Regions from separate parts of the Aerococcus christensenii genome, predicted to be linked through region 2. Evidence: a T-box and tRNA genes for the amino acid it is inferred to sense, from the RefSeq annotation. Region 2 holds a T-box; the other holds one or more tRNA genes.

Region 1 (16,055 bases), 540 kb from region 2:
TACGAGCTTTCCACTCTTGGGCATGAGCTTGTGAGCTTTCACCTACTGTTAATAAAGTAAATGTAGATAAGACAACAGTTGTTCCAATTAATATCTTTTTTAAATTCATCGATATAAAAATCCTCTCTTTTTTAGTTGGCTAATTTCTTTCATCTTTTAATGAATAGATCTTTATAGCCTTTGTTTAGATCTGTTTCTTATTCGACAGGACCTTTCCCTGTCAACAGAAACTATCATAGCATGACCAAAACACAAAAAGAAGAGTATGGAGCCACTTGTTAATCGGCTTTAATTGCTTTGTCACCTTATCCTTGTTATTGAAACAGGTCTGTTGCATTGTAATATGTATGTAATAAAATTCTCTCTAAAATCGTTGGAAAATAAAAAAACCAAGCTTCACGCTTGGTTTAATACTGGGGTAGCTGGATTCGAACCAACGCATAACAGAGTCAAAGTCTGTTGCCTTACCGCTTGGCGATACCCCAACGAAAAATGGAGGGAAGAGGATTCGAACCTCTGAACCCGAAGGAACGGATTTACAGTCCGCTGCGTTTGGCCGCTTCGCTATCCCTCCAAATCAACACTTGATTATTATACACGATACGGTCTATTAAAATCAAGTCTTTTTTTATTTTTCCTTTCATGGCTTAAGTTTCTTTTAAAGTGCTCCAAATTCTCCATTTCCCTTGTTGGATACCTAATTCCCTTTAGAAACATGTGGTATACTGTAAAAGGTAATAAATGTGACTTTTAAGGAGGCTTTGCGATGGGGGTTACTTGGCTAAACATTTTCACATGGAAAAATTTATTTGACTTAATTGATATTTTAATCGTCTGGTTTATTATCTATCAATTATTAAAATTAATTCGAGGAACTAAAGCCATCAATATTTTTAACGGTATTCTAATTTTTCTACTTTTCAAAATGATCTCTACGATCTTTCAATTAGAAACTATCGATTGGATAATGAATAGCATTATTCAGTGGGCAGTGATTGGTGTCATTGTTATTTTTCAACCAGAAATTCGTAATGGGTTAGATCAGTTAGGCCAAAGTATCCGCGTTTCTAAATTACGAAATACACAAACCGATCCTATTGATCACATGATAGAAGAGATTGTTCATGCCTGTCAATATATGGCTAAGCGTCGTATCGGCGCATTAATTGTCTTAGAAACCACTCAAGAATTGAATGAATATGCCAATACCGGTATTTCCTTAGACGCTAAAATTAGCGAACAACTTCTTATTAATATTTTTATTCCGAATACCCCTCTTCATGATGGGGCCGTCATTATCCGCCATCTAAAAATTATCTCTGCAGCTTCATTTTTGCCCCTCTCTGAAAACCCAGATATTCCAAAAGAATTAGGGACTCGACACCGAGCAGCTGTTGGATTATCAGAAGTAACAGATGCTTTAGTCGTAGTAGTATCTGAAGAAACGGGAGATATTTCCATTACTTATCAAGGTAAAATTTTACGTTCTCTTTCCGCAGAAGATCTAAAGAAAAACTTGCATGAACACTTGATTGAAAATAATACTCAGCAGAGTATAGAAAATAATCATCTTTTAAAAAATTTATTTTCTAAAAGAAATGACGGTGATTTAAATGAATAAAATCTACGATAATAAACTAGTGGTTATCTTATTTTCTTTAGTGTTAGCCATCTTTTTATTTATTTTCGTCAAAGCAGAACGTTACAATAATAACCCCGTCTCTTTTTTCTCTAATATCAATGAGACAAAAATAGAAAATATTTCTGAAGTCCCTGTTTATGCTACAGGAGATGTGGATGATTACTATATTACAGGAATCCCTAAAACTGTTTCTGTAGAAATTAGCGGACCTAGCTCTCTGATTGATCAAACCTTACAAGCCAAAGAATTTAAAGTTGTAACTGAAAATTTAGCAAACTTAGGTGAAGGATCTCACTACATTCAATTGACTTTAGAGAATATTTCAAAAGAGCTTACTTATAAAATATCGCCTTCCAGTGTTAAAGTAGATATCGCAAAATTAGAAGTTAAATCGTATCCTGTCGAAATTAACTTTAATAACGATCAAATTGCTCCAGGTTATGAAATTCATAAAAGCCAAGTCAAACCCAACGAAGTGACTCTAACCGGTTCCAAAGAAAATCTCGATAAAGTTGCTCACGTCACCGTTGATGTTTCACTCCCTCAAAATATTTCTACTGATTTTCAAACAACCGCACCTATTATTGTAAAAGATATTCATGGAAATATCTTAAACCTCACTTCTAAACCTAATCAAGTTACGGTTTCTGTTACAATTGGCAAACATGGCTTGTTTAAACCAATTCATATTCAGATAGACAATAAGGAAGATGGATTTTCTTATGAATTTACCAACTTGTCCGCTCAACAAGCTAAACTCTTCGGCGATGAACAAGTCCTCTCTTCCGTTTCTTCCATTATTGGATCTATTGATTTACGAGGAATCACACAAACCAAGCATCTAGAAATTCCTCTAAAACTTCCAGAAGGTGCAGAGTCTATAGAACCCCAAGTGGTTGAAGCGACAGTTATTCCGCACCCTGGTACTGAATATTCGCAAGGAGACTCTAATTCTCCAAATGTTTCCTATACCTCACCACCCCAACATTAATTTGGCAAACTTTTTTAATCGTGGTAAGATATGAAAGCGTAAAATAGCGTTAATAAAAAAAGGAGAATATTATGTTAACATATTTTGGAACTGACGGCGTACGTGGAGAAGCTAATAAAATTTTAACCCCTGAACTCGCCTTTAAACTTGGCCGATATGGCGGCTATGTTCTTTTACAACATATAACAGATAACAATGAACACCCTCGAGTACTTGTAGCAAGAGATACAAGAATTTCTGGTCAATTACTCGAACACGCACTTATTTCAGGACTTTTATCGGTCGGTATCGAAGTTCTTCAATTAGGCGTCATTACAACTCCAGCTGTCGCTTATCTCACCCGTACAACAGGAGCGGTTGCAGGAGTCATGATCTCTGCTAGCCATAATCCTGCCGAAGATAACGGGATTAAGTTCTTTGGAAGCGATGGTTTCAAACTCTCCGACGCTCAAGAAGAAGAAATTGAATCTTATCTTAAACAAGAAAAAGATAATCTTCCTAGACCATCTGCAGAAGGTTTAGGAACTGTCAGTGAATACCCTGAAGGCGCAGCTAAATATTTAGAATTTTTACAATCTACTATTGCTGGAAATCTCTCCGGTTTAAATATCTGTGTAGATGCCGCTAACGGCGCTTCTGCTCCACTTGTTAATCGTTTGTTCGCTGACCTCGAATGCGATTTTACAACGATTGCCACTAATCCAGACGGCATTAATATTAATAAAGGCGTAGGTTCTACTCACCCAGAAAGACTTCAACAACTTGTTCTTGAAAAAAATGCGCAAGCTGGCGTAGCCTTTGATGGTGATGCTGATCGTTGCTTAGCTGTAGATGAAAAAGGAAGATTAATAGATGGCGATCATATTATGCATATTTGTGGGAAGTATCTCAACGATCATGGTAAATTAAAAAATAGTACAATCGTTGCTACTGTAATGTCTAATCTCGGTTTTCATAAAGCAATTAAAATAGCTGGAATGAAAGATATCACTACAAAAGTCGGTGACCGCTATGTCGTAGAAGCTATGCGTGAAGGAAACTACAACTTAGGTGGAGAGCAATCTGGTCATATTATCTTCATGGATCACAACACAACAGGCGACGGCTTATTAACAGCTATTCAACTGCTCTATGTCCTCAAGCAATCGGGCAAAACACTTAGCCAATTAGCAGACGAAATGACCACCTATCCTCAAAAATTAGTTAATGTCAGTGTCACAAGAGAAGGAAAAATTGAAGCAGCCAATCATCCAGAGATTCTTTCACTCACTAAAGAAGTTGAAAAAGAACTTGGCCAAGACGGACGTATTCTTGTACGTCCTAGTGGGACACAAAACCTTCTTCGCGTGATGGTCGAAGCTACGACAGATGATCTTGCCTTAAATTATGCTAACCGCATCGCAGATAAAGTCAAAGAACTTTACGGTATCGATAACTAAGTGTCCTCTTTCTAAGGAAAGTAACCATCTAGTATTCAAAAAAAGCTGATGTGACCCCCAAAAAGTCTAACTTTTTGGGGTCACATCATTTTCATAAAGATTATTCTTTTATCCCTCATGACAAGCTAAAATTCCAATAAATATCTCATAAAATCCTAATGTTATTGATCAGAATGTCCAACTATAAAATAAAAATAGTGTTGGGCTATTCTAAGATTGTCACCAACACTAATACAGTTAAAATATCATGTTTAAATTATAAAAGAAAATGATTATTATCTTTACTTTTAAAACTTTTCTTCCAAGAAAACGTATCTGGGACAGGATCAACTCCTCCCTTTGCGAGAGGATGACATCTTAAAATTCGAAATATCCCCATAAGTCCTCCCTTAAAAGCTCCATATTTTGCTAAAGATTGAAGCATGTAGTTCGAACACGTCGGAAAATATCTACAAGAAGGCGAAAACAAAGGAGAAATCCATTTTTGATAAAATAGAACACCTTTTATAAACACTTTATTCATTAAGCTTTAATAAAATCTTCTAATTGAGGAAGCAATAGCCCCTTAGCCACTTGATCACGTACTTCCTTTCCTTTTAATACTTCAATCAAAGTTAATGCAAAATACACAGCCGTTGCTGGGCCTTGAGACGTAATGACTTGATGCTCTCTATCCACAACAACAGGCTCATCTGAAATGTATTCTTTAAAACTCAATTTTTTCTCAAAACCTGGATAAATGGTTCCACGGATATGTTCAGAAATTTTTGCTTTCCCTAATACTAATGGAGAAGCACAAATACTTGCTAAATAGCGATCTGATTGAAACTGTTCTTTGAATAAATGAACAACTTCTTTATTTGCCATCAAAGCTTCTGTTCCGCCAACGCCACCTGGAGTAATAATCATTTCATAATCTTTGGCGTTCACATCTTGAATTAATTTATCAGCTAAAATAACAATATTGTGCGCCCCTACAGTTTGTAAGTTGCCTTCTGTAGCAACCATATCAATCGTGATATCTGCCCGTCTTAAATAATCAACAACTGTTAAGGCTTCTGTTTCTTCATAATGTTTACTTAATAAAATCATTACTTTCATATAATAATCCTCCTTTTCAATCCTTATTGTACGCGCTCTCTTCCTATTCGTAAAGGGAAGTCCTTTTCCCCAAAAACTCTTTAAAAGGAACCCAATTATTTTTTATTTTTAACCATTTTTCTTAAATGATCAATGTATTTTTCAGCTAATTCAGAGTTTTTTCGATATCGGGCTTGAATATAGCCTATTTCACTTACTTCACCATCTACGATTGGAATCGTACGTTCAAGTAAACTAAAAGGCGAGGTTACAATCCCAGATCCTAATAAATAAGCGTTTGTTTTAGCTAATAAATTAATCACTGTTGCTCGATCTGAGGCATAAATAACTTGTTCCCCTTCAAAATTGCCTTCTAAAGATTCCTCACTAAATTGTAAAGAAGAGCCCTTCGCTTGTTCAAATTTTATAATGGGATATTTTTTCAAATCTTCTAAATAAATTTCTTTTAAGTTAGCCAATGGGTGATTCTTTCCCAAAAAGGCATGCGGATAAAACAAGCCCAGCTTTTTAAAAACTAATTCATAATGATCCAAATGTTGTTCAATGACTCGACGATTTGAATCATTTAAATAAAGAATACCCAACTCACTATAAGAATGCCTCACATCATCAATAACTCGACTGGTTGAGGTTTCTAAAAATCGAAAATTCCAGTCTTTTCGACCAGACTCTTCATCCACCAATCGAGCAAATGCTTCTGCAGCAAAATCATAATGTTGCCCAGATATCGAAAACATATGGCGATCATTATCCCCTAAATAGCGTTGCTCTAAAGTTTTTACTTGAGATAGGATATCTTCTGCATAAGTTAAAAACTCACTGCCCTCTTCTGTAATAAATATCCCACGTTTTGTCCGTTCAAAAATTTGAATTTGATATTCTTCTTCTAATTCTTTAATCGCAGTCGACAAAGACGACTGGGCCATGTATAAACGACGACTCGCCGCACGAAAAGATCCTGAATTAGCCACAACAATTGCATACTTAAGTTTTTGAAAATTCATTTTCCCACTCCATCATTCACCATTAATGATTTAAACAATAAAAACATAACATTAGTAAAACCTATTAAAATTTATTTTACACATTTATTGAATAATAACAACAAAAATAACAGCAAAAATATTAAGTTAAATGATGAAAATACTTTTTTTGAATTTTTCAATATTGCAAAAAAAGCGCCAATTAAAATTGACGCTTTTAAACAAAAGCTACAGATGGGACTTGAACCCACGACCTCCGCCTTACCAAGGCGACGCTCTACCAGCTGAGCTACTGCAGCATAAATAAAAAACTCCGCAAGTAGGACTCGAACCTACGACATCTTGATTAACAGTCAAGCGCTACTACCAACTGAGCTATTGCGGAATAAAAAGAATTGCACGGCAACGTCCTAGTCTCACAGGGGGAAACCCCCAACTACATTCGGCGCTAAGAAGCTTAACTTCTGTGTTCGGTATGGGAACAGGTGTATCCTTCTTGCCATCGTCACCGCACAATATGAGCCTTATTCGCTCAAAACTGAATCTATAGTTTCTTCCTTTTTGTCATACAACTTTTCCTTTGGATAAGTCCTCGACCGATTAGTATTCGTCCGCTTCACCTATTACTAGGCTTCCACTCCGAACCTATCTACCTGATCGTCTTTCAGGGGTCTTACTCTCTTATTGAGATGGGAAATCTCATCTCGAGGGGGGCTTCACGCTTAGATGCTTTCAGCGCTTATCCCGTCCACACATAGCTACCCAGCTGTGCTCCTGGTGGAACAACTGGTACACCAGCGGTGTGTCCATCCCGGTCCTCTCGTACTAAGGATAGCTCCTCTCAAATTTCCAACGCCCGCGACGGATAGGGACCGAACTGTCTCACGACGTTCTGAACCCAGCTCGCGTACCGCTTTAATGGGCGAACAGCCCAACCCTTGGGACCGACTTCAGCCCCAGGATGCGATGAGCCGACATCGAGGTGCCAAACCTCCCCGTCGATGTGAACTCTTGGGGGAGATAAGCCTGTTATCCCCAGGGTAGCTTTTATCCGTTGAGCGATGGCCCTTCCATGCGGAACCACCGGATCACTAAGCCCGACTTTCGTCCCTGCTCGACTTGTAGGTCTCGCAGTCAAGCTCCCTTCTGCCTTTACACTCTTCGAATGATTTCCAACCATTCTGAGGGAACCTTTGGGCGCCTCCGTTACTCTTTAGGAGGCGACCGCCCCAGTCAAACTGCCCGACTGACACTGTCTCCCGACCAGATTATGGTCGCGGGTTAGAATGGTCATGTCACAAGGGTAGTATCCCACGGGTGCCTCCTTCGAAACTAGCGTCCCGATCTCTTCGGCTCCTACCTATCCTGTACATGTCACACAAACATTCAATATCAACCTACAGTAAAGCTCCATGGGGTCTTTCCGTCCTGTCGCGGGTAACCAGCATCTTCACTGGTACTACAATTTCACCGAGCCTCTCGTTGAGACAGTGCCCAAATCGTTACGCCTTTCGTGCGGGTCAGAACTTACCTGACAAGGAATTTCGCTACCTTAGGACCGTTATAGTTACGGCCGCCGTTTACTGGGGCTTCAATTCAGAGCTTCGCTCGAAAGCTTACCCTTCCTCTTAACCTTCCAGCACCGGGCAGGCGTCAGCCTCTATACGTCATCTTCCGATTTGGCAGAGACCTATGTTTTTGATAAACAGTCGCTTGGGCCTATTCACTGCGGCTGACCTTGCGGTCAGCACCCCTTCTCCCGAAGTTACGGGGTCATTTTGCCGAGTTCCTTAACGAGAGTTCGCTCGCTCACCTTAGTGTTCTCCACTCGACTACCTGTGTCGGTTTGCGGTACGGGTTGCTTTATTCTCACTAGAAACTTTTCTTGACAGTGTGACATCGGCTGCTTCGATACTTGATTTCTCTCCCCGTCACAGCTTGTGTACTCTGTGGCAAGCCTTTCACTCACCATCACACTTACTGCTTGGACGCGTCTTTCCATCTCCGCGCTCAGCTTAGCCTCCTGTGTCCTTCCTTCGCTCAAACAAATAAAACAAGTACAGGAATCTCAACCTGTTGTCCATCGCCTATCCCTTTCGGTCTCGGCTTAGGTCCCGACTTACCCTGGGAGGACGAGCCTTCCCCAGGAAACCTTAGTCATTCGGTGGACGGGATTCTCACCCGTCTTTCGCTACTCATACCGGCATTCTCACTTCTATACGCTCCACTGGTCCTCACGATCCAGCTTCTCTGCCTATAGAACGCTCTCCTACCATCCTCACGGATCCACAGCTTCGGTGTTCAGTTTAGCCCCGGTACATTTTCGGCGCAGGGTCACTCGACTAGTGAGCTATTACGCACTCTTTAAATGATGGCTGCTTCTAAGCCAACATCCTAGTTGTCTGTGCAACCCCACATCCTTTTCCACTTAACTGATACTTTGGGACCTTAGCTGGTGGTCTGGGCTCTTTCCCTTTCGACGACGGATCTTATCACTCGCCGTCTGACTCCTGGACTAAAACTTTTTGGCATTCGGAGTTTATCAGATGTCAGTAATCCTAGATGGACCCCTCGATCAAACAGTGCTCTACCTCCAATAGTCATCATCCAAGGCTAGCCCTAAAGCTATTTCGGAGAGAACCAGCTATCTCCAAGTTCGATTGGAATTTCACCGCTACCCACACGTCATCCCCGCCTTTTTCAACAGACGTGGGTTCGGGCCTCCAGCGTGTTTTACCACACCTTCACCCTGCACATGGGTAGATCACTTGGTTTCGGGTCGACGACAACAAACTTGACGCCCTATTCAGACTCGCTTTCGCTAAGGCTCCGCTTCTTCCGCTTAACCTTGCTTGCTATCGTCACTCGCCGGTCCGTTCTACAAAAAGTACGCCATCACCCTTTAACGGGCTTTGACTGCTTGTAGGCATACGGTTTCAGGTACTCTTTCACTCCCCTCCCGGGGTGCTTTTCACCTTTCCCTCACGGTACTGGTTCACTATCGGTCACTAGGTAGTATTTAGGCTTACCGGATGGTCCCGGTGGATTCCGACGGAATTTCACGTGTACCGCCGTACTCAGGATACTGACAGGCTGCCGCGATCTTTCGCCTACAGGATTTTCACCTTCTTCGATTGATTTTCCCAAATCATTCGGCTAGATCTTGTCATACCTTCCTTCAGTCCTACAACCCCAAAGTGCAAGCACTTTGGTTTGGCCTCTTTCCCGTTCGCTCGCCGCTACTTAGGAAATCGATTTTTCTTTCTTTTCCTATGGCTACTGAGATGTTTCAGTTCACCACGTCTACCACATCATAAGCTATGTATTCACTTACTTGCCATTGTCGATTAAAACAATGAGGTTCCCCCATTCGGAAATCTCCGGATCAAAGCTTACTTACAGCTCCCCGAAGCATATCGGTGTTCGTCCCGTCCTTCATCGGCTCCTAGTGCCAAGGCATTCACCGTACGCCCTTATTCACTTAACCACTGGTTAAGTTGTATGATTGCGAAAAGTTTTTTAAAACTCTTTTTCGGTTTTTACGCTTGGTAAAAATTGGTTTGTTTCCTTATTATCTCCTGGTAGAAATAATAAGGTGGAATTTACTATAGTATTCAGTTTTCAAAGAACAAGTTGCAAGGTTTCCCTTGCTATGGAGAATAGCGGGATCGAACCGCTGACCTCCTGCTTGCAAAGCAGGCGCTCTCCCAGCTGAGCTAATCCCCCAAAAAGAATAACTTTTATTCTTCTAATGGGCCTGAATGGACTCGAACCATCGACCTCACCCTTATCAGGGGTGCGCTCTAACCAACTGAGCTACAGGCCCGGTGATCCATTACATGTGTTTGATAGGCCTCTCAAAACTAAACAAAGAAAACGTAATGTGTATTCCATAATATCCTTAGAAAGGAGGTGATCCAGCCGCAGGTTCTCCTACGGCTACCTTGTTACGACTTCACCCCAATCACTTGTCCCACCTTCGGCGGCTGGCTCCAAAAGGTTACCTCACCGACTTCGGGTGTTACAAACTCTCGTGGTGTGACGGGCGGTGTGTACAAGACCCGGGAACGTATTCACCGCGGCGTGCTGATCCGCGATTACTAGCGATTCCGGCTTCATGTAGTCGAGTTGCAGACTACAATCCGAACTGAGAATGGCTTTAAGGGATTCGCTGACTCTCGCGAGCTCGCTGCCCGTTGTACCATCCATTGTAGCACGTGTGTAGCCCAAGTCATAAGGGGCATGATGATTTGACGTCATCCCCGCCTTCCTCCGGTTTGTCACCGGCAGTCTTGCTAGAGTGCCCAACTCAATGCTGGCAACTAACAATAGGGGTTGCGCTCGTTGCGGGACTTAACCCAACATCTCACGACACGAGCTGACGACAACCATGCACCACCTGTCACTTTGTCCCCGAAGGGAAAACTCTATCTCCAGAGTGGTCAAAGGATGTCAAGACTTGGTAAGGTTCTTCGCGTTGCTTCGAATTAAACCACATGCTCCACCGCTTGTGCGGGTCCCCGTCAATTCCTTTGAGTTTCAACCTTGCGGTCGTACTCCCCAGGCGGAGCGCTTAATGCGTTAGCTGCGGCACTGAAGGGTGGAAACCCTCCAACACCTAGCGCTCATCGTTTACGGCGTGGACTACCAGGGTATCTAATCCTGTTTGCTACCCACGCTTTCGGGCCTCAGCGTCAGTGACAGACCAGAAAGTCGCTTTCGCCACTGGTGTTCTTCCATATATCTACGCATTCCACCGCTACACATGGAGTTCCACTTTCCTCTTCTGTACTCAAGCTTCCCAGTTTCCAATGCACTTCCACGGTTAAGCCGTGGGCTTTCACATCAGACTTAAGAAGCAGCCTGCGCCCCCTTTACGCCCAATAAATCCGGACAACGCTTGCCACCTACGTATTACCGCGGCTGCTGGCACGTAGTTAGCCGTGGCTTTCTGGTAAGATACCGTCAAGACTGTAGCAGTTACTCTACAATTTGTTCTTCTCTTACAACAGAGTTTTACGATCCGAAAACCTTCTTCACTCACGCGGCGTTGCTCCGTCAGACTTGCGTCCATTGCGGAAGATTCCCTACTGCTGCCTCCCGTAGGAGTTTGGGCCGTGTCTCAGTCCCAATGTGGCCGATTACCCTCTCAGGTCGGCTATGCATCATCACCTTGGTGAGCCGTTACCTCGCCAACTAGTTAATGCACCGCAAGGCCATCGATAAGTGATAGCAGAGCCATCTTTCTAAGTTTGTTCATGCGAACAAACTTCCTATGCGGTATTAGCACCCGTTTCCGGATGTTGTCCCCCGCTTATCGGTAGGTTCCTTACGTGTTACTCACCCGTCCGCCGCTAACTTTGAAAGTGCAAGCACTTTCTCTGTTCGCTCGACTTGCATGTATTAGGCACGCCGCCAGCGTTCGTCCTGAGCCAGGATCAAACTCTCATGAAAGAATTCATGAACTGTTCTTAGCTCATTTTGCTGACTTGTTTGAGTCTAGTCTAGACTTATTGCTTGAATTGTTGGTTTAGTTATTTCTAACTATCCCTACACATTTGGTTCGTCTTCTTTGTTCAGTTTTCAAAGGTCTATCTTTCAGTCGCTTATTTCCGCAACTATTTAATAATAACACATGCACTTCATAATGTCAATATGTTTTTATTATTCCATATTTGTTGTTCCTTGCTGTTCTCTATCAGAAACAACTTTGTTAGTATAGTTCATTTTTCAAAATTTGTCAACTCTTTTTAAAAATATAATTTAATATTCTCAATTTTTATAGCATCACTTCATAGACCTATAGAACTAGTTAAGTCTTATATAGCTTTTAAGCATTTAATTTTCTAAATAGTGTGTACACAATCGCTGATATTCTTTGTGAACAGCTTCAAAAGATTTATTATCTATCCATGTTGCCATCATTATCCCATATTGCATAAGTTGTTTAGCGATAGGCGCTGTCTTTGTTGCTTGCCAATATGCTATTATCGTCTGTTTTGTTTGATCCAAAGAACAATTAAAGCGTATAAAAAGGCTATGAACAACCACATTCATCATTTCTTCTTCAAGAAAAACAATATTTTTGATTTGGCATTTTTTAAATAAGAAACCTAGCCCAAGACCTATTAATAACACGTCTTCTTTAACTTTTAAGGGAGTTTTCCTAGTTCCCATTAAAACATTATAGAAATGAAACAATTGTCTATTGAGTTCATTTAAAGTCCGCAATTCCTCATCCGACCAATGAAAGCAAAACTTCTTTTTTTCCCTTGCTTTCTGAAAATCTTCTATAAAAAGTGAAAAATGAGATTGAAAAGCGTAATCTTTGAATGGCAAGCCCTGAATGGATTTTGCTGGTTTCACATATTCATAAGTATCATTATAAGCAAAATGCTGTGAGTATCCTTGTTCTGTGAATTGAAAATCAGCACCTACCGGATAATAATAGATAAACGCTATTGCTGGTTGAATTGTAAGAACTGTCTCATAGGGAAGAAATACCGTTGAAGATTGTCGTAAAGATTCAGTAGTATCCTCTGTACTTAAAAGACGCCAACCACTGTCTTTAGGTATTGAAGGAGTTTCTCTCCAAGCCCATAAAAGTTTAGCTTCTTTATTGTAGAGTTTCTTTGACATTAAAATCAAATTACCATCTGGTAACCATTGCTGCACATCATTTTCCTCCTTCTTTGTCTTATTTCCTACATTATTATACAAAATTCTCTATTATTTAACATCCATTCACATTAATTGTTTTTAGTCCAAATAAGGCTTATACTTGATTAAATATTAATAAATAAGGAGGAAACCCTATGAAGCAATTTATTGACGCACTTTATGAACAACTAGATAAAAAGAAAGAGCGCATAATAAAAATCCGTGAAGAACTTCATGCACACGCAGAAGAATCTTTCAAAGAACAATGGACTGCTCAATATATTCTAGATTTTTATAAAGACCTAGATTGTGAAGTAAAATCTTCAGTTGGAAATGGTTACGGAATTGTTGTAACCATTGATTCTCTAAAACCTGGAAAAACCTTGGCTTTACGCGCTGATTTTGATGCTTTACCTATAAAAGAAGAAACGAATCTTCCTTTTGCTTCAAAAACAGATGCCATGCACGCTTGCGGACATGATGGGCATACCGCTTATCTCCTTGTTTTAGCAGAAACCCTTATCGAATTAAAAGATCAGTTTTCTGGGAAAATTATCATTCTTCACCAAAACGCTGAAGAAGCTTCTCCAGGAGGCGCCAAATCAATGATCGAAGCGGGCTGTTTGGAAGGTGTCGATAACGTTATCGGCATGCATTTTATGAGTAATATACCAGTGGGGACCATCAATTATCACATTGGCAACGCACAAACAGGACGAGATAACTTCCACTTAACAATCCACGGACAAGGAGGGCACGCTTCTTCTCCTCACTCGGCTAATGACGCCATTGTCGCCGCATCTTATTTCGTAATGTCTGTACAAACTATTATTAGTCGACGGCTAAATCCTTTTGATGTTGGATCTATTACTATAGGCAATTTTAACGGAGTAGGGGCAAATAATGCTATCAATGGTAAAGTGGTCTTAGGTGGAGACGTTCGATCTATTGCACCTGAAACCAGTCAAAAAATAGAAGAAGAAATTCGAAATAAAGTAAAAGGAATAGAAGCAACTTTTGGTGTAACCTGTGATTTAGATTATATTCATGATTACCCTGTTCTTTATAATGATCCTGATATCACCGAATTTGCTATTCGTGCCATTCAATCGCATCCATTTGATGAACTTAAGGGTATTCATGCCGTATCTCCTCAACCACCTTCTGAAGATTTTGCTTATTATGCCCAAAAAGTTCCAAGTACTTTCTTATGGATTGGCTGCCAATCTGAAGATCAAGAAAAACATCCTGCTTTCCCTCACCATCATCCAAAATTCTATATGGATGAAGGCGCCTTAATTGTAGCCGCTAAGGGAATGGCTGCTATTGTAGCCACTTATTTAGAAGAAAATAATATCAAATAACCTGAAATTTAAATAAAAAGGCAAAGATACAGTAAGTGTAATAAAGGCTCCTAAGAACTCATTTTCAAAGAACCTTATCTTACAAATATCTTTGCTTTTTCTATTAATTAATAGCGCACTTTTTAAATTTCATTCCATAAAAAATGGTGTTAGCAACCTAAGGATGGTTCTCAACACCATTTTTAATTCACTATTTATGATTTTCTAAAGAGGCTTTTACAAATCCCTTGAAAATAGGATGTGGATGATTTGGGCGTGAAAGAAATTCTGGATGGAATTGACTTGCAATAAAGAATGGATGATCTTTCAACTCTACAATTTCAACCAATCTTTCATCTGGAGAAGTTCCAGAGAAAACTAATCCTTTTTCTCCCAAGCTTTCACGGAAAGCATTATTAAATTCATAACGATGACGATGACGTTCTGAAATTTCTTCTACTCGATAAAGACTTTCGGCTAACGTCCCCTTTTTTAGAACACATGGATAAGCTCCCAAACGTTGAGTCCCCCCCATTTCTTCAATAGATTCTTGATCAGCCATCAAAGAGATAATTGGAGCTTGTGTTTCAGGATCTATTTCTGTTGAATTAGCATCTGTATATCCACAAACATCACGAGCAAATTCGATACTTGCTAATTGCATACCTAAACAAATTCCCATAAAAGGAACTTTGTTTTCACGCGCATAACGGATAGCTTGAATTTTCCCTTCGATCCCCCGCGAACCAAATCCTCCCGGGACTAAAATACCATCAGCATCTCCTAAACGTTGACTTACATTTTCAGCGGTAATCTCTTCTGCTGGCACCCAATCCAAATCAATTTCTGAATCATAGTCATATCCCGCATGTTTTAAAGCTTCTGCTACTGAGAGATAAGCGTCTTGTAAAGAAACATATTTTCCAACTAAAGCAATTTTCACTTTATTTTTTAATTTTAGAACACGTTTAGAAAGATCAGACCAAAATTCCATATTAGCTTGCCCAAGACCATTCAATTCAAGAGCCTCGCATACTTTATCATCAAATCCTTGTGCTTGTAAAGCGAGCGGTAAGGAATAAATGGTATCTACATCTCTATTTTCAATAATATTTTCAGGTTTTACATCACAGAAAGTAGATATTTTTTCTCTCATTCCTTCAGGCATAGGTTTTTCTGTTCGTACCACTAAAATATCTGGCTGAATACCTAAAGAACGCAATTCTTTAACAGAATGTTGTGTAGGTTTAGTCTTTAATTCACCAGCCGCATGTAAATAAGGAAGAAGTGTTGTATGAATATAACAAATATTTTCTGTCCCTACTGCTTTACGCCATTGACGAATAGCTTCAATGAAAGGTTGAGATTCGATATCTCCAACAGTTCCTCCAATTTCAGTAATAACAACATCCGCATCTGTTGATTCACCTGCACGAAGAATCTTTTCTTTAATAGCATTTGTGATATGAGGTATAACCTGAACAGTTGCTCCTAAATAATCTCCTCTACGTTCTTTAGCAATAACTTCGGAATAAATTTTTCCTGTGGTAACGTTCGAGAATTTATTCAACTTCACATCAACAAAACGTTCATAATGACCTAAATCTAAGTCCGTTTCTGTACCATCATCTAATACATACACTTCTCCATGTTGGTAAGGAGACATAGTCCCTGGATCGACATTAATATAAGGATCAAATTTTTGCATAGTAACTGTCAATCCTTTATTTTTAAGTAACCGGCCTAAAGAAGAAGCAACTAAGCCCTTACCGATTGACGAAACTACGCCACCTGTCACAAAAATATATTTGGTGTTTTTACTCATTCTCTAACCTAACCTTTCCAGAATTTTATTTATTAGTTTTTATCTAAGTAACCTTACAATTAAAAAACTCC
Region 2 (16,055 bases):
GCCCATTAGATCAAAATAAGGCGGCACAAGATCTTATTGAAAAGGATGTTCGTGTGATTACAGGAGGCCATCCGATTGAATTACTAGATGAGGATTTTGCTTTTATGGTTAAAAATCCCGGAATCCCCTATACTAATCCTTTGGTAAAACGGGCGTTAGAAATGGGTTTGCCTGTCTATACAGATATTGAATTAGTAGAGTGGCTTCATCGGGGAACGATTGTCGGAATCACTGGTTCTAACGGGAAAACCACAACAACTTCTTTGACAGGAGCTATCCTCAAAGCGGATAAAAGTTTTTCTGGTCGAACAGAAGTGGCAGGAAATATCGGTATTCCTGCCTTAGATATTGCTCCTCAATTGACTTCAAAAGATCGTCTAGTTTTAGAGCTCTCCAGCTTCCAGTTAATGGGAACAAAGACTTTCCGTCCGAATATTGCTGCTATTATTGATATTTATCCTACTCATTTGGATTATCATGGAAACCTAGAAAATTATATCGCAGCTAAATGGCATATTACGGCTAATCAAGGCCCAGAAGATGTGTTATTTTTGAATTATGATCAAGAGGTCTTATGGTCTAGACGCTATCAAACCCAAGCAAAAGTTATTCCTTTTTCTTTAGAAACACCACTTGAAGATGGAATTTGGTATAATACTTCGGAAGGAAAGATTTTCTGGAAAAAGGAAGCTGTCATGGACAGAGCGGATTTATTTTTACCAGGAGATCACAATGTTCAGAATGCTCTCGTAGCTATCGGAATTGCTAAAGTATTGGGAGTTTCTAATGCGGTTATTCAAGAAACTTGCCGCCAATTTACAGGGGTTAAACATCGGATTCAATATGTTCAAACGGTGAATAAGCGAAAATTTTATAATGATTCCAAAGCAACGAATAACGAGGCTTGCATGACAGCTTTGAAGAGTTTTAACCAAAGTTTGGTTTGGATTGCAGGAGGCTTAGATCGGGGAAACAGCATTGATGAACTCTTGCCTTACTTGAAAAATGTTCATGCGGCAGTTGTTATGGGAGAAACCCAAGAGAAGTTTGCTCAATTGGTGAAAAAAGCGGGGATCACCCAATTAGAATATGCCAAAGATATTGAAGAAGCGACTCAAAAAGCGTATGCGATGAGTAAAGAAGATGATATTATTTTATTATCTCCAGCTTGTGCAAGTTGGGATCAATACCCTAATTTTGAAGTTAGAGGGGATCGCTTTATTCAAGCAATAAGTCAATTAGAGAATTTGTAAACGGGAGATAGGAGTACAGACATGCGAGTTGTATTATCAGGCGGAGGAACAGGGGGACATATTTATCCAGCTTTAGCCTTAAGAAAAGAGTTGTTAAAACACTATCCAGATGCTGAATTTCTATATGTTGGAACGGCTAAGGGATTAGAAAGTCGGATTGTTCCTAGTCAAAATATTCCTTTTAAAACGATTCATATTCAGGGACTTAAGCGCTCATTTTCTTTAGAGAATTTAAAGACAGTGACTTGTATGTTGGAAAGTATTCGAGTGTCTAAGCGTTACCTCAAAGGATTTCAACCAGACATTGTCATTGGAACAGGGGGATATGTTTGCGCGCCAGTTCTCTATGCAGCAGCGCGCTTAGGGATCCCTACTGTGATTCATGAACAGAATAGCGTCGCAGGAATTACTAATAAGTTCTTGAGCCGCTATGTAGATAAGATCTGCATCTGTTATGAAGAAGTGAAGGAAAGCTTTTCTAAAAAAGCCCAAAGGAAGATTGTCTTTACAGGCAATCCTCGGGCCCAAGAAGTAGCGGAGCGAACAGAAAAAGCAGATCTTACGGAATTTGGATTACGAAATGACCGCCCTACTCTTTTAATTTTTGGAGGGAGTCGGGGGGCTCAACGTATTAATCAAGTCGTAGAAGAAATGCTCCCTGAACTCAAAGATCAACCTTACCAGACTTTGATTGCAACAGGGGAGATCTATTATAAAGAGTTAATGACGCGCTATCCAGATATCCAGCAAATGGACAAGGTAAAAGTCGTTTCTTATATCCACAATATGCCAAGCTTGCTAAGAAAAGTGGACCTTGTGGTTTGTCGAAGTGGGGCAACGACTTTAACAGAGCTAACCGCTGTAGGAACACCAAGTATTTTGATTCCAAGTCCGAATGTTACGAATAATCATCAACAACATAATGCGGAAAGCTTGGCTAAAAGAGATGCAGCGATTATGATTCTGGAAGAAAATTTATCGGCTCATCGTTTGTTAACTACTATCGATGATCTTATGTCCAATCCAGGAAAATGTATCGAAATGAGTCATCAATCAAAAAAGATGGGCGTTCCAGATGCGAGTGATCGCATAATTTCGGTGATTGAAAAATTGATAAAATAAGGAGTGGGACGATGCTTGATTGGAATGAAGAAGCGAAACGTTCTGCTAAGCGGCGCTTTGAACAGGAACAAATGAAGCGCCATCAGACAGAAAAAGAAGATTCAGAGAAAAAGGATGATGCTGAAAGTCCTTATAAAAAAGCAAAAACAGATCCTTTTTCAAAGGCAAATGAAGAAAACTTTTCTACAGAAAAACAAGAAGGAATTTTGGATAAGTGTGATCAGCTTTTAAAGAAAAGAAACTTACATCACCTTTACAGAAAGAAGAAAGAAAGTCTTCAAAAGAAAGCTTCATTAAAAGATAAAGAAGTTCCTGAAAAAGAACATGTCTCCTTTATCAAAAAAGGATTTCACTGGCCTTCTTTTGGGATAGGACTCTGTTGCGTAGGAATCATTGCTTTCTCTTCCTGGTGGCTTTCTCCGTTTAATCGGGTACAAGGTCTTACAGTGAGCGGGAATCGATTGGTTGCGGATGAACAACTTTTATTCACTTCTGGTTTAAAACCGAATATGTCTTATTTAGGCATTGAAAAGGAAACTCCTGTAGTAACTGAGCGCTTACGGGCACAATATCCGAGTGTTCAAAAGGCACAAGTGATTGCCGAAGATAATTTTTCGGTTCGACTCAATGTTCAAGAATTTCGAGCAGTCGGATATATCGATAAGGAAGATTTTAAGTGCCCTGTGTTAGAAAACCAACAAACACTAACAGATCCCTTGCCTTATGGGGAACAAGATGTTCCTAATTTGGTTGGATTTGGGGAAGATGAAATACCAGAGTTAGCGAGTCAGTTAGGCAAGCTAAGTGATGATATTCTTGCTCAAATCGAAGAAGTGGACAATGTTTCTGATGAAATTTATCAACACCATATTGCGTTTAAGATGAAAGATGGCAATATTGTCGTTGGTTTTGTGGAATCTTTTGCAAAAAGAATGCAATACTATAATCAAATTGTTAAGAGTCTTAAGAATCAAAAGGGAATCATTAATATGGAAGTTGGTATTTTCTTCGAAGTGAAGACTCCGCTAACAGATCCCTTTGCTTCTCCAGAAGAAAGAGAACGCTATATTCAACGTTATGGCAGACCTTATCGCACGCGAAAAGATCTTGAAAAAGAAAAGAGCCGTGGGGATGAAAATAAAGATAAAGTCAAAAAACGTTCCACTAGTATTCAAGATAAAGAATGGAATGAAAAGCAAACGGAAGAGTCAACATCTGTCGAAAAACCCAAACGGCGTCAACCGGTTCAGAATTAAGATGTCTAAACCGTGAGAATTTGGTCCTTTAGAGACAGAATTAGAATAAATTCGTTTCTTCTTACCGTTCTTTATGTTAAAATAATTTCGATATAGTCATATCTAACTAAATAAGAATTAAAATAGGAGGTTTCAATCATATGGTTCGACCAAAAACATATGTAGGGTTAGACATTGGAACCACTTCCGTGAAAGTCGTTGTTGCCGAAAATGTTAATCAACGTTTAAATATTATCGGCGTAGGTAGTCAACGCTCTGAAGGCTTAAGTCGAGGGGTTATTGTTGATATCGATAAAACCGTCGAAGCGATTAGAAGTGCAGTAAGTCAAGCCGAGCAAAAATCAAATATCAAGATCAATGAAGTGATTGTGGGGGTGCCTAGCAATCAAATCAATATTGAACCTTGTTATGGGATGATTGCTGTTTCTGGTGAAAACCGTGAAATTACAGATAAGGATATTTATAATGTTTTATCTGCAGCAAAAGTACGTGCGGTGCCACCAGAGAGAGAAATTATTTCTGTTGTACCAGAAGAGTTTATAGTAGACGGCTTTGATGGTATTCGAGATCCAAGAGGAATGATTGGTGTTCGATTAGAATTATACGCAAGTATGATTACTGGACCTAAGACCATTATTCATAACATTAAACGTTGCGTGGAAAAGGCAGGATTGGTAATTGGAGATTTTGTCGTTCAACCATTAGCCAATGCTGAAGTTGCTTTATCAGAAGATGAACGAGATTTTGGAACTATCCTCATTGACTTAGGCGGTGGGCAATCTACGGCAAGTGTATTACATGAAGGCCAATTGAAGTTTTCATATGTCGATCAAGAAGGTGGCGAATACGTAACGAAAGATATTTCGACCATTCTCAACACGACACTTGATAATGCAGAACGCATTAAATTAGAGTATGGCTATGCATCATCTAAGAAGGCTCGACCAGATGAGTATTTCCCTGTGGAAACAATTGGTAAGAAAGAGCCTACGAAAGTAGATGAACAGTATCTCGCTGAAATTATTGAAGCGCGGCTACAGCAAATTTATGAAACCTTGAAGAAAGCTTTGGATCAAGTAGAAGCCTTTGATTTACCTGGAGGATTGGTAATTACAGGGGGAGCTTCTTCTTTACCAGGGGCTGTAGAGTTAGCAGAGTCTATCTTAGGAGAAGAAGCACGCTTCTATATTCCAGAAGAAGTTGGGTTAAGAAACCCAAGCTATACGACGGCTTATGGGATTGTAGCTTATGCAGCGAAGTTACCTGATATCTATCACGTTGCCCAAGGACGTTCAAAGCAGGCCAAACAGCCACTTCATCCGACAGAACACCGTTCGTATGAACCTAAGCCTGCTGATCATGTCGCCCCTTCCTATTCTGAAGAAGGCTATGGGCAAGAAAGCACTAAAGAAAATAGTTACGAAAAGAAAGTGAAGCAATTGATCAGTAGTGAAGACGGTGGCTTTATGCAAAAGGTTCGTAACATTATCGATGATATATTTAATTAAGATCATGATAAAGAGATACTGGGAGGATGTAGAATGGATTTAGAATTCGATAACACAATAGAATGTAATAATAATGCTAACATCAAAGTCATTGGCGTTGGTGGTGGTGGTAACAATGCTGTTAACCGTATGATTTTAGAAGGGGTTAAGGGCGTTGAATTCATCGTGGCCAACACAGATACGCAAGCTTTGGCGCATTCAAAAGCAGAAAACAAGATTCATCTTGGACCTAAAGTAACTCGCGGATTAGGTGCTGGGGCACAACCTGAAGTAGGGAGAAAAGCCGCTGAAGAAAGCGAAGACCAAATTCGTGAAGCTTTACAAGGTGCAGATTTAATCTTTATCACTGCCGGAATGGGCGGTGGAACCGGTACAGGGGCTGCACCAGTTGTTGCTCGTATTGCTAAGGAAGAATTAAACGCCTTGACCGTTGGGGTTGTGACCCGTCCATTTACCTTTGAAGGACCTAAACGTGGTCGTTCTGCTGCTGAAGGTATTGCTAACATGAAGGAATATGTGGACACCTTAGTGACGATCTCCAATAACCGCTTGTTAGAAATTGTTGACAAGAAGACTCCAATGCGTGAAGCCTTTGGAGAAGCGGATAATGTTTTAAGACAAGGGGTTCAAGGAATTTCTGACTTAATTACTTCACCAGGCTATGTGAACTTGGACTTTGCGGATGTGAGAACTGTTATGCAAGATCAAGGGACAGCTTTGATGGGGATCGGAACAGCTTCCGGTGAAAATCGTACAGCTGAAGCTACTAAGAAAGCTATTTCTTCTCCATTGTTAGAAGTTTCCATCGATGGGGCTGAACAAATTCTTTTAAATATTTCCGGTGGGGAAGACCTTACCTTATTTGAAGCCCAAGATGCTGCTGAAATTGTAAGCTCTGCTTCTTCTTCTGAAGTTAACATTATTTTCGGAACAACAATTAACGAAAACTTAGACGATGAAGTCATTGTCACAGTTATTGCAACAGGAATTGATCCTGATCGTCGTCAAAAACGTCAACAAGAAGAGAAAAAACGTAATCTTCAACGTCAAAACAATCGTCCTAACCAATCAAGTGGTTATCAATCCGCACCTACTAGCCGAGATTTAGGCAATCGTCCAGAATACTTTGAAGAAAAACAAGTAACGCCTACTTATGATAACTCACGTCCTCTTCGCCAAGATTCTTTTGAACCGACTGGTCGTCCTTCTTACGGCGCACCAGTAGATTCTTCTCGTCATTTTGATACATCAAATGACACTAATTATGATAATGTGAGTGAAGATGATGAATTAGATACGCCACCATTCTTTAGAAAGCGTCGTCGTTAATTCATGACGATTAAAAGTCGAGCCAAACAGTTAATGGAAACTGTTCATACCCTAACAGCATCAGCGTGCCCTCCTCACGAGACCACGCTGATTTGCGTTTCTAAATACCATAGTGTTGAAGAGGCAAAAGAGGTTTATCAAGCAGGCGTTCGGCACTTTGCGGAGAACTATGTTCAAGGCTTGCTTGAAAAGAAAGAAGCAATGGCCGATGATATTGTGTGGCATTTGATCGGCCCTTTGCAATCTCGAAAGGTAAAAGATATTATTAATCACATCGATTATTTTCATGCTTTAGACCGTTTGAAGATCGCCAAAGAAATTAATAAACGTGCGGATCAGCCCATTGCTTGCTTTGTAGAAGTGAATGTTTCAGGCGAAGAGAGTAAGCATGGGATAAAGGAAGAAGAGGTTATAGATTTTATCAAGTCATTAGCCGATTATCCCAAAGTGAAAGTAGTTGGTTTAATGACGATGCTCCCACAAGGAGTGGGTGCTAGCGAACAACACCGCTTGTTTGGCCAATTAAGAAAGTGCCGGGATCAGGTCGCAGAAGAACATCTGCCTTGGGCTCCCTGCACACACCTTAGCATGGGAATGAGTGGCGACTATCAGATTGCCATTGAAGAAGGAGCCAGCTTTGTTCGTGTAGGTTCTGCCTTCTTCCAGTAAAAAGAAAGGAATTCAGTCAAGCATGATCTTAATCTTCAAAACTTTATATTTTTTATTACAAACGTATAGTTTTTTAATTGTGATTTGGGCCTTGATGTCTTGGTTACCTAACGGAAGAGAGAGTCAATTTGGAAAGTATTTGAATCGAATTGTTCTTCCTTACATTGAAATATTTGATCGATTTATTCCTACTCTAGCCGGAATAAGTTTCTCTCCATTAATTGCGATCCTTGTTTTGGAATTAGCGATGAGGGGCTTAACCAGTTTGTTTTTAGTATTTTTGTGATAAGATTTGATGTGAGAAAGAGATGTATTTAGATCACTATCGACCAGAAGAGCGAGAGTTTACAGCAGATCTCGCGCATAAAATTCAATTCGTAGAACGGTCTTATCGTCCGGAATTAACTCACTTTTTTAATCCACGCCAGCAGGTGATTGCTAAGCAATTGCTTGGAAATTCAGAGACCTTGAAATTGGTGTGGGATGGTGGTTATGAAGGAGCAGAGAATCAACGATTATTGATTTGTCCTTACTATGAAGAAGTCGATAGATCGGCTCTTGAATTAACTTTGATAGAGGTAGAGTATCCCAAGAAGTTTGAAAAATTAAGTCATCGCAAACTCTTAGGAAGCTTGCTTAGTCAAGGGATTCAGCGAGATCGATTGGGGGACATTCTTCAAGATGGAGAGAGATGGCAATTTATCGTAGAGAAAGATTTAGCACCTTATCTCATGACGCAAGTCCAACGTATCGGACATGCTTCTGTTCATCTGCAAGAAGTTCCTTTTTCTCAATTATTAGACAGAAAAGAGGATGGACAATCTTTTCAAATCAGCGTGGCTTCCCTGAGACAGGATCTTTTGTTGAGTGAAGGCTTCCGCTTGTCTAGGCAAAAGGTGAAAGTAGCTTTTGATAATCGAGAGGTCAAATGTAATTGGACCTTAGCTTCTAAGCCAAGTCACGAAGTTCAGGTAGGAGACGTTCTCTCTTTGAGGCATTATGGGCGGTTGAAACTAGAGGCCGTCCTATCAGAAACCAAAAAGGGAAAGCTTCGCCTCCAAGTCACACGTTATTCCAATCAGTAGGGGGAATACATATGCAAGCAAATGAGATAAAAAACCACAAGTTTCCTAGTAAAATGCGCGGGTATGACCGCCAAAAGGTAGATGCTTATCTCAATGAACTTAGTGTTATGATGAACACTTTAGAAATGAATAACCAGCATCTCCAACAAGAATTGTATGAGGCTAATAGTAAATTAGATGATTTACATGAGAAAGAAGCCACAGTGAATCGTTCCATTATGGTTGCTCAACAAGCTGCAGATCGGTTAAGAGAGACCAGTTTAGATGAAGCGGATCTTATTATTAAGCGAGCTGAAGAAACAGCTAAACAAATCATGACTAAGGTTTGTGATCAGGCAATGGATTTATTGAATGAACAAGCCCAGCTTCGGGAAACTTCACGCTACTATATTTTCCAAATGCAAGGCTTAATTAATAATGCCAAGCAAGTTTTGGATGATCCTAAATGGCAAGATCTTTTTAAAGATGTTCCACAACAAGCTGTGGAATGTCCAACGCTTAAGCAAATCTTGGAAGAATATAACCTTCCTATTCGGGACCATCATGGCGCTTTAGTTTTTGATCAAGAATTGGAAAAAGCTCAGAAAAAACAAGTGGAAGCAGAATTTCTTAACCAAAGTACAGGTAATGTCAAAGCAGTGTTACCAAGTGAGGTTGAAAATTTACTCAAAGCCGAAGAAGTCCGTTTGAGTGAACAAGAAACAGAAGAGAAGCCTAAGAGCGAGAAAGTCGATAAGAATGAAGACCAGGAATAGAGGATTCTTTCATATTATTTGGAAAAATAATGTCATCGATAAACTTGAAAAAATACGAACTGTTCCGTATAATAGGAACAATACAAAATGAATTGAAACAAGGTAAAGTCAGCCCGCTATTCCAAGCGAATCTAAGTAGGTGTGAGTTAGATAATGGCACTGATTTTATTATCCTTCAATGATTTCTTAACTGAAAATGAAGTAAGTTATGACGTTCAGTCGCGTTAAGACTTTAAGGTAGAGAATTCTACAAAATTGGGTGGTACCACGGAGCACTTCGTCCCTTGCGGATGAAGTGCTTTTTTTATTAAAGAAGAGGAGTGAGTGGCAATGAAAATGAAAGAGACGCTAAACTTAGGGAAAACTAAATTCTCAATGCGGGGAAATTTACCCCAAAAAGAACCCCAAAGACAAGCTGAATGGGAAGAAAATCATGTCTATGAGCAACGCTTAGCGAAGAACAAAGATAACCAACCTTTTGTTCTTCATGATGGCCCTCCTTATGCAAACGGCAATATTCATATTGGGCATGCTATGAATAAGATCAGTAAGGATATTATTATTCGTTCCAAGGCTATGGAAGGCTACTATGCCCCTTATGTTCCTGGATGGGATACGCATGGTCTTCCAATTGAACAAGCAGTGACGAATTCTGGTGTGGATAGAAAAGCTTTATCCACAGCTACCTTTAGAAAAATCTGTCAAGAATATGCCACCAAGCAAGTGGATCAACAACGCAAAGACTTTAAACGTTTAGGCGTATCTGGTGAATGGGAGAATCCTTATGTTACCTACCGCAAAGATTTCGAAGCCCAAGAAATTCGTGTCTTTGGGAAAATGGCTGAAAACGGGCTTATCTATCAAGGCAATAAGCCTGTCTACTGGTCTCCTTCCAGTGAATCCACTTTAGCCGAAGCAGAAATTGAATATAAAGATGTGGAAACACCAAGTATCTATGTGGCTTATAAAGCTAAAGAAACCTTTGGCAAATTACCTTCAGATACAGAATTTGTCATTTGGACCACCACGCCATGGACTTTGCCAGCTTCCATGGGGATCAGTGTTCATCCACGTATTACTTATGTCTTAGTAGAGATAGGTACGCACCACTATTTAGTGGCTAAAGACTTGCTACAAAGCTTAGTGGGCAAATTCGAATGGGAAGATTACCAAATTGTTCAAGAAATTCAAGGAAAAGAATTAGACCGCATGGTAGCCCAACATCCTTTCTATGATCGGGATATTTTGGTGATGAATGGGGAGCATGTCACTACTGATACCGGGACTGGTTTAGTTCATACCGCTCCTGGACATGGGGAAGATGACTACCAAATTGGAAAAGCTTACGGTTTGGAAATCCTTTCTCCATTGAATGACCAAGGCTGCTTTACCGAGGAAGCTCCAGGTTTTGAAGGAATGTTCTATGAAGAAGGAAACAAACTCGCCATTTCAATCGTCAAAGAAAAAGGAGCCCTTCTCAAGTTAGAATACTTCACCCACTCTTATCCACATGATTGGCGAACCAAGAAGCCAGTTATTTTTAGAGCCCTTCCACAATGGTTCTGTTCCGTAGACAAGATTCGGGAGAAAACCTTATCTATCATCAATCATGAGGTGAAATGGTGGCATCCTTCTGGACAAAAACGGATTTACAATATGATTCGTGACCGTGGAGACTGGGTCATTTCCAGACAAAGAGTATGGGGCGTTCCGCTTCCAATCTTCTATGCTGAAGACGGAACCCCAATCATCACGCCAGAAACAACGGAATATGTTGCCCAACTCTTTGAAAAATATGGTTCTAATGTCTGGTTTGAAAGAGAAGCCAAAGATCTCTTACCGGAAGGGTTTACCAGTGAACATTCTCCAAATGGGCAATTCACCAAAGAAAAAGATATTATGGATGTTTGGTTTGACTCTGGTTCTTCTTGGGCAGGCGTTTTAGAGAACGAAGAGCATCTGGTCTATCCTGCTGATATGTACTTGGAAGGTTCTGACCAATACCGCGGGTGGTTTAATTCCAGCTTACTCACTTCTGTGGCAGTTAATGGACAAGCTCCTTATAAACAAGTCATTTCTCAAGGCTTTGTGAATGATGGGGAAGGTCGGAAGATGAGTAAATCTCTAGGGAATACCGTTTCTCCTAATGATGTCTGTGATCAACGTGGGGCAGATATTCTTCGCCTCTGGGTGACTTCAGTGGACTCACGTTATGATGTTCGGATTTCGGATGATATTTTGGCACAAGTTTCTGAATCTTACCGTAAAATTCGGAATACCCTCCGCTTTATGTTAGGAAATTTAAGTGATTTTGATGTTAAAGCTAATAGCGTTTCTTATCAAGACTTAGATCCTATTGATCAATTTATCTTAGTAGAATTAGATCATTTAGTGGAAGAAGTGAGAGAAGCTTACGATCAATTTGAATTCAATACCATTATTCAACAAATTTTGAATTTCTTAACGCAAATGATGTCCAGCTTCTATCTCGACTATTCCAAAGACGTGACCTATATTGAATTAGCAGATGATCCGAAACGTCGGAATATGCAAACGGTTATGTATCAAGTTACTAAGAAATTGACCATCTTATTAACGCCGATTATTCCACATACGACGGAAGAAATTTGGGAATTCTTACAAGAAGAGGAAGACTATGCTCAACTTGCTAACTTCCCTGAAGTCGAACATTACGAAAATGCAGAAGAGCTTTCTACTTTCTGGCATAAGTTCTTACAGTTCCGTGATGCAACGAACCGAACTTTAGAAACGGCCCGTAATGAGAAAGTTATCGGCAAATCACTAGAAGCTCGTCTTCACATTTATGCCGATGCGGATTGTCAATCCTTCCTAGAAGCAGTGGGAGAAAACTTGCGGATTTACTTGATGGTTTCTCAATTGGAAATTCTTGATCAAGCTCAAGCGCCAAGCTCCGCTGATGATTACGAAGGCTTCAAGTTAGTTGTGACACCAGCAGAAGGGCAAGTGTGTGAACGCTGCCGTGGGGTCTATCCATCGGTAGGAAGTTGCGAACAAGCACCAACGCTTTGTCAACGGTGTGCTCAAATTGTCATTGATCATTTCCCTGAAGTTTTACAAGCAGAGGAAGATTAGTCATGTATGAAGGATATGTGGAAAGTTACAATGCGCAAAAGGGCTATGGCTATTTAGTGATAGAAAATGATCCTTCCAAAGAAAAGATTTTTATTCATCAATCAGCACTTGAAAGATTGAATACCCCTTCACTAATAGTCGGCCAAAGTGTCCTTTTTGAAGTCGCCCCTGGAAGAAAAGGCCCTCAAGCGGTCGCCCTTCAATTAATGTAAAAAATATGAAAGCGTACATTCCTTGTATAAGGAATGTACGCTTTTTTTGCCTAAAGGCCGTCTAGACGATACAAATGACGAAATAAACCCTTAAAATGTTTAAAAATAGGGGGAATCCTACGACTATAAAAGCTATATTGTTTGAGAATATATTATTTGCTATGCAATAAGTGTTTTTATAGTACAAAATATAGTTATTTTTGTTCGAAAAGATATCGCTTTCAAAATTTAGTGATATACTGAACTTGTAATAAAAATCCAAGGAGGACAAAAAAATGAAATTTGTTATTGTTGGGACAAACCATGCAGGGATTGCTGCTGCAAATACACTTTTGGACAATTATGGTGAAGGCAATGAAGTTGTCATGATTGATCGGAATACAAACCTTTCTTACTTAGGCTGTGGGACCGCTTTATGGGTAGGTCGTCAAATCGACAGCTATAAAGGCTTGTTCTATACTAAACCTGAAGACTTCGAAGCCAAAGGAGCTCGCATCTCCCTTGAAACAAGTGTAGACCGGGTAGACTTTGACAAGAAAGTCGTTTATGCGACTTCCAAAGACGGCAAAGCTATTGAAGAGAGCTACGACAAATTAATCTTGGCAGAAGGCTCTGCACCAATTGCCCCTAACCTACCAGGAAAAGACTTAGAAGGTATTCACTTCTTAAAACTCTTCCAAGAAGGAATGGCTGTTGATCAAGAATTAGCGAAGAATGAAGTGAAGACTGTAGCCGTTGTTGGAGCAGGTTACATCGGTGTTGAAATCGCTGAAGCTGCTGCACGTCGTGGAAAGAAAGTTCTTCTCTTTGATGCTGCAGATACTTGCTTAGCAAGCTACTATGATGAAGAATTCTCTTCCTTAATGGACAAGAACTTGAAAGAACACGGGATTGAAACTCACTATGGTGAATTTGCGCAAGAATACCTTGGCGAAAATGGACGTGTGTGTGGTCTCAAGACAGACAAGGGACAATACGATGCAGATGCTATTATTAACTGTATTGGGTTCCGTCCAAATTCCGTTTTAGGTGGCGACCATCTCGAAAGATTTGCCAATGGGGCGTATCTTGTTAGCCGTGGCTTCCAAACCTCAGATCCAGATGTTTTCGCAATCGGTGACTGTGCAACGAACTACTCCAACGCCCTACAAGCAACAACTTACATTGCCTTAGCTTCTAACGCTGTACGTAGCGGAATCGTAGGTGCACATAATGCTGCTGGTACGGCTATTGAAGGGGCAGGAGTTCAAGGCTCTAACGGTATTGACATTTTTGATCTTAAGTTAGTGTCTACTGGTTTGAGTGTGAAGGCTGCTGAAAAATTCGGCGTTAATGTGAAATATGTAGACTATGAAGATACTCAACTTCCAGGCTTCATGCCAGCTGAGAAGAATGCGACAGTTAAGATTCGCATTGTTTATGAAAAAGGAACTAACCGCATTGTCGGTACCCAACTAGCTTCCCACTATGACATGCATGAACTCATTCACATGTTCTCCTTAGCTATCCAAGAAGGAATCACCATGGACAAATTACAGCTCTTAGATATCTTCTTCTTGCCACATTACAACCAGCCATATAATTATGTCACCATGGCGGCTTTAACGGCAGATAAGAATTAAAACAACAATTTTGTATTCGAAACCGTCTTTGTTTAAGACGGTTTTTTTCATTTTATGATTTAGTAAATTTTTAGTAAAGAAGTTAGGAAACTCTTGTAATAAAAGGGGAAAAACCTTGATTATTTATAATAAAAAGGGTACACTCAATGCCGGAGAACAGGCGCGCTATTATTCTCTAAATATATTGAAAAGATAATTTTTATTAATAAAAATAAACAATCAAATTGTATATTGAAGAATCTTGTTAAATGTAGCGTTATATGTTCTTCGTTAGTATTAATGTCTTTAGTGAATGCTCAAGAAGTGTCTGCGCAAGAAGTAGCAAAACCTAGTGTAGACTCTATTCAGAAAATTGGAGAATTAAAAGTTCAAAAAGAGGCTAACGGTCCTAGTGATCAAACAGACAGAAAAGAGAATAGCTTAAGCGATCAAACAACTCAAAAAAGGAAACTCAGGAAATTCAGAACATTCGAATGACAGCACAGAACTTCCAGAAAAAGGAACTTATTATTTCACCTCAAGAAAAGAAGTAAGAGGAGAATCAAGCTTATCTAGTCCAGAACTGGCTTATTACGATAATGGGATGAGCGTTTATTATGATAAGACTTTAAAAGCAGAGGGTTATCAATGGATTAGTTATATAGGCGGTTCAGGAAACAGAAGATATATTGCGATTGACAAGTTGAATCAATCCGAGGATAATCCTTCAAATCCTCACTCGGGTTCTTCTGCAGAAGAATTGCCATCCAAGGGGACTTATTGTTTCACCTCAAGAAAGGAAGTGAGAGGAGAACCAAGTTTATCTAGTCCAGAACTGGCTTATTATGATAATGGAATGAGTGTTTATTATGATAAAGTCTTAAAATCAGAGGGTTATCAATGGATTAGTTATATCGGTGGTTCAGGAAATAGACGTTATATTGCAATTAGTCCTTTATAAGAACTATCATAAACTTTATAGAAAGGAGTAAATAAGAGATGAGAACTAATAAAAAGAGTTTTAATAAATGGCTCTCTCTAGCTTCTGTGAGTTTGTTATCTGCAATTACTTTACAAGCGGTAGATAGCGAACCTGTGGATGCCGTTACAGGAGAGTGGCAACAAGAAAATCGCATATTTTCAAGTGTGAATGAGGCGATGTCTTATGGACAAGCGCATGCGAATTGGTCGCAATACAAGCAATACCGCGTCTCTTATGTAGGACCTCGGCAGTTTGTCTTGAAATGGGAATTGAGAACGCCGAAGAAAGCAGCAGTCGCTACACCATCCGCTCAGCCTATTCAAATGCAAGGTACCTATACCGTTCAAGCGGGCGACTCCTTGTGGCGGATTAGCCAAAAGTGTGGTGTGTCCGTGGCAGATTTGATGCGGTGGAACGGCGTGAATGGGCAAACCATGCTTCAGATTGGCGACAAGCTTCAAGTGACGGGTCCAGTAACGACTCCAACCCCCGCTCGTCCAGTGAAAGTCAATACTCAGAAAGCTTTTGTTCGGGATGTCCATCATTTTGATTCCGTTCAAAAAGCTCTTGATTATGGAAAGAGTATCTTTAACTGGCGGAAGTATCGTCAATTCTATGTTCGTCAAAAGGGTAGTCAAGATTTCATCATTGATTGGGAATTAAAGGACGGAGGAAAAGTCCAACCCGCTGTGAAAGTTCAAAAAACTTCTCCGACTTCCTCTGCGTCTCTTTATACGGTTCAAGCCGGAGATTCTCTCTGGAAGATTAGTCGCCGCTATGGAGTTTCTGTTCTAGACCTCATGGCTTGGAACAAACTGGGTGATGATTTTATGCTTTATCCAGGGGATCATTTGATTGTCGCTGATCCTGCTACAAGCTCTTCACCCCTCCAAACGACGAGTCAAGCTCCAAAAGAAGAGGCACCTTCAAAGGGCACTCAAACCCCAGCTAAAGAAGAAACGACTCCTCAGGTAGAAACCCCAAGCTCACAAGATGAGGCCTCTTCACAAGATGTGGCGGTTCTTAGCTTTGAGGAAGTTGGGAAGCTTCGGGAGAAACAGCCGACTGCTTTGATGTGTAAGACCTTTGCTTCTAAGGAAGAAGCTATCGCTTATGGGAATAAACATATGGATACTTCTAAGTATCAAGGCTTTTATTTGGTACATGAT

The links. The T-box of region 2 lies ahead of ileS (isoleucine--tRNA ligase). A T-box ahead of a tRNA ligase gene usually reads a tRNA of that ligase, here a tRNA-Ile.
Region 1: it encodes a tRNA-Ile, which carries the amino acid that the T-box ahead of ileS (isoleucine--tRNA ligase) is inferred to sense. The anticodon was not compared.

What each region holds. Positions count from the first base shown of each region.
Region 1 covers NZ_CP014159.1:712,944-728,998, reverse strand. Annotated here, with positions in the region: gene apf (aggregation-promoting factor) at 1-109, opposite strand, end outside; tRNA gene AWM71_RS03440 (tRNA-Gln) at 414-485, opposite strand; tRNA gene AWM71_RS03435 (tRNA-Tyr) at 494-574, opposite strand; gene cdaA (diadenylate cyclase CdaA) at 767-1,621, shown strand; gene AWM71_RS03425 (CdaR family protein) at 1,614-2,633, shown strand; gene glmM (phosphoglucosamine mutase) at 2,705-4,072, shown strand; gene yidD (membrane protein insertion efficiency factor YidD) at 4,329-4,595, opposite strand; gene AWM71_RS03410 (DJ-1 family glyoxalase III) at 4,595-5,173, opposite strand; gene AWM71_RS03405 (LysR family transcriptional regulator) at 5,269-6,177, opposite strand; tRNA gene AWM71_RS03400 (tRNA-Thr) at 6,383-6,455, opposite strand; tRNA gene AWM71_RS03395 (tRNA-Asn) at 6,468-6,541, opposite strand; rRNA gene rrf (5S ribosomal RNA) at 6,554-6,669, opposite strand; rRNA gene AWM71_RS03385 (23S ribosomal RNA) at 6,737-9,643, opposite strand; tRNA gene AWM71_RS03380 (tRNA-Ala) at 9,810-9,882, opposite strand; tRNA gene AWM71_RS03375 (tRNA-Ile) at 9,909-9,982, opposite strand; rRNA gene AWM71_RS03370 (16S ribosomal RNA) at 10,062-11,610, opposite strand; gene AWM71_RS03365 (immunity protein Imm33 domain-containing protein) at 11,995-12,831, opposite strand; gene AWM71_RS03360 (amidohydrolase) at 12,972-14,180, shown strand; gene AWM71_RS03355 (CTP synthase) at 14,371-15,984, opposite strand.
Region 2 covers NZ_CP014159.1:170,689-186,743, reverse strand. Annotated here, with positions in the region: gene murD (UDP-N-acetylmuramoyl-L-alanine--D-glutamate ligase) at 1-1,253, shown strand, start outside; gene murG (undecaprenyldiphospho-muramoylpentapeptide beta-N-acetylglucosaminyltransferase) at 1,275-2,375, shown strand; gene AWM71_RS00850 (cell division protein FtsQ/DivIB) at 2,387-3,631, shown strand; gene ftsA (cell division protein FtsA) at 3,772-5,139, shown strand; gene ftsZ (cell division protein FtsZ) at 5,173-6,468, shown strand; gene AWM71_RS00835 (YggS family pyridoxal phosphate-dependent enzyme) at 6,472-7,137, shown strand; gene AWM71_RS00830 (YggT family protein) at 7,160-7,423, shown strand; gene AWM71_RS00825 (YlmH family RNA-binding protein) at 7,446-8,222, shown strand; gene AWM71_RS00820 (DivIVA domain-containing protein) at 8,234-8,977, shown strand; T-box leader at 9,056-9,265, shown strand; gene ileS (isoleucine--tRNA ligase) at 9,308-12,091, shown strand; gene AWM71_RS00810 (cold-shock protein) at 12,094-12,303, shown strand; gene nox (H2O-forming NADH oxidase) at 12,579-13,925, shown strand; gene AWM71_RS00795 (SH3 domain-containing protein) at 14,353-14,865, shown strand; gene AWM71_RS00790 (LysM peptidoglycan-binding domain-containing protein) at 14,904-16,055, shown strand, end outside.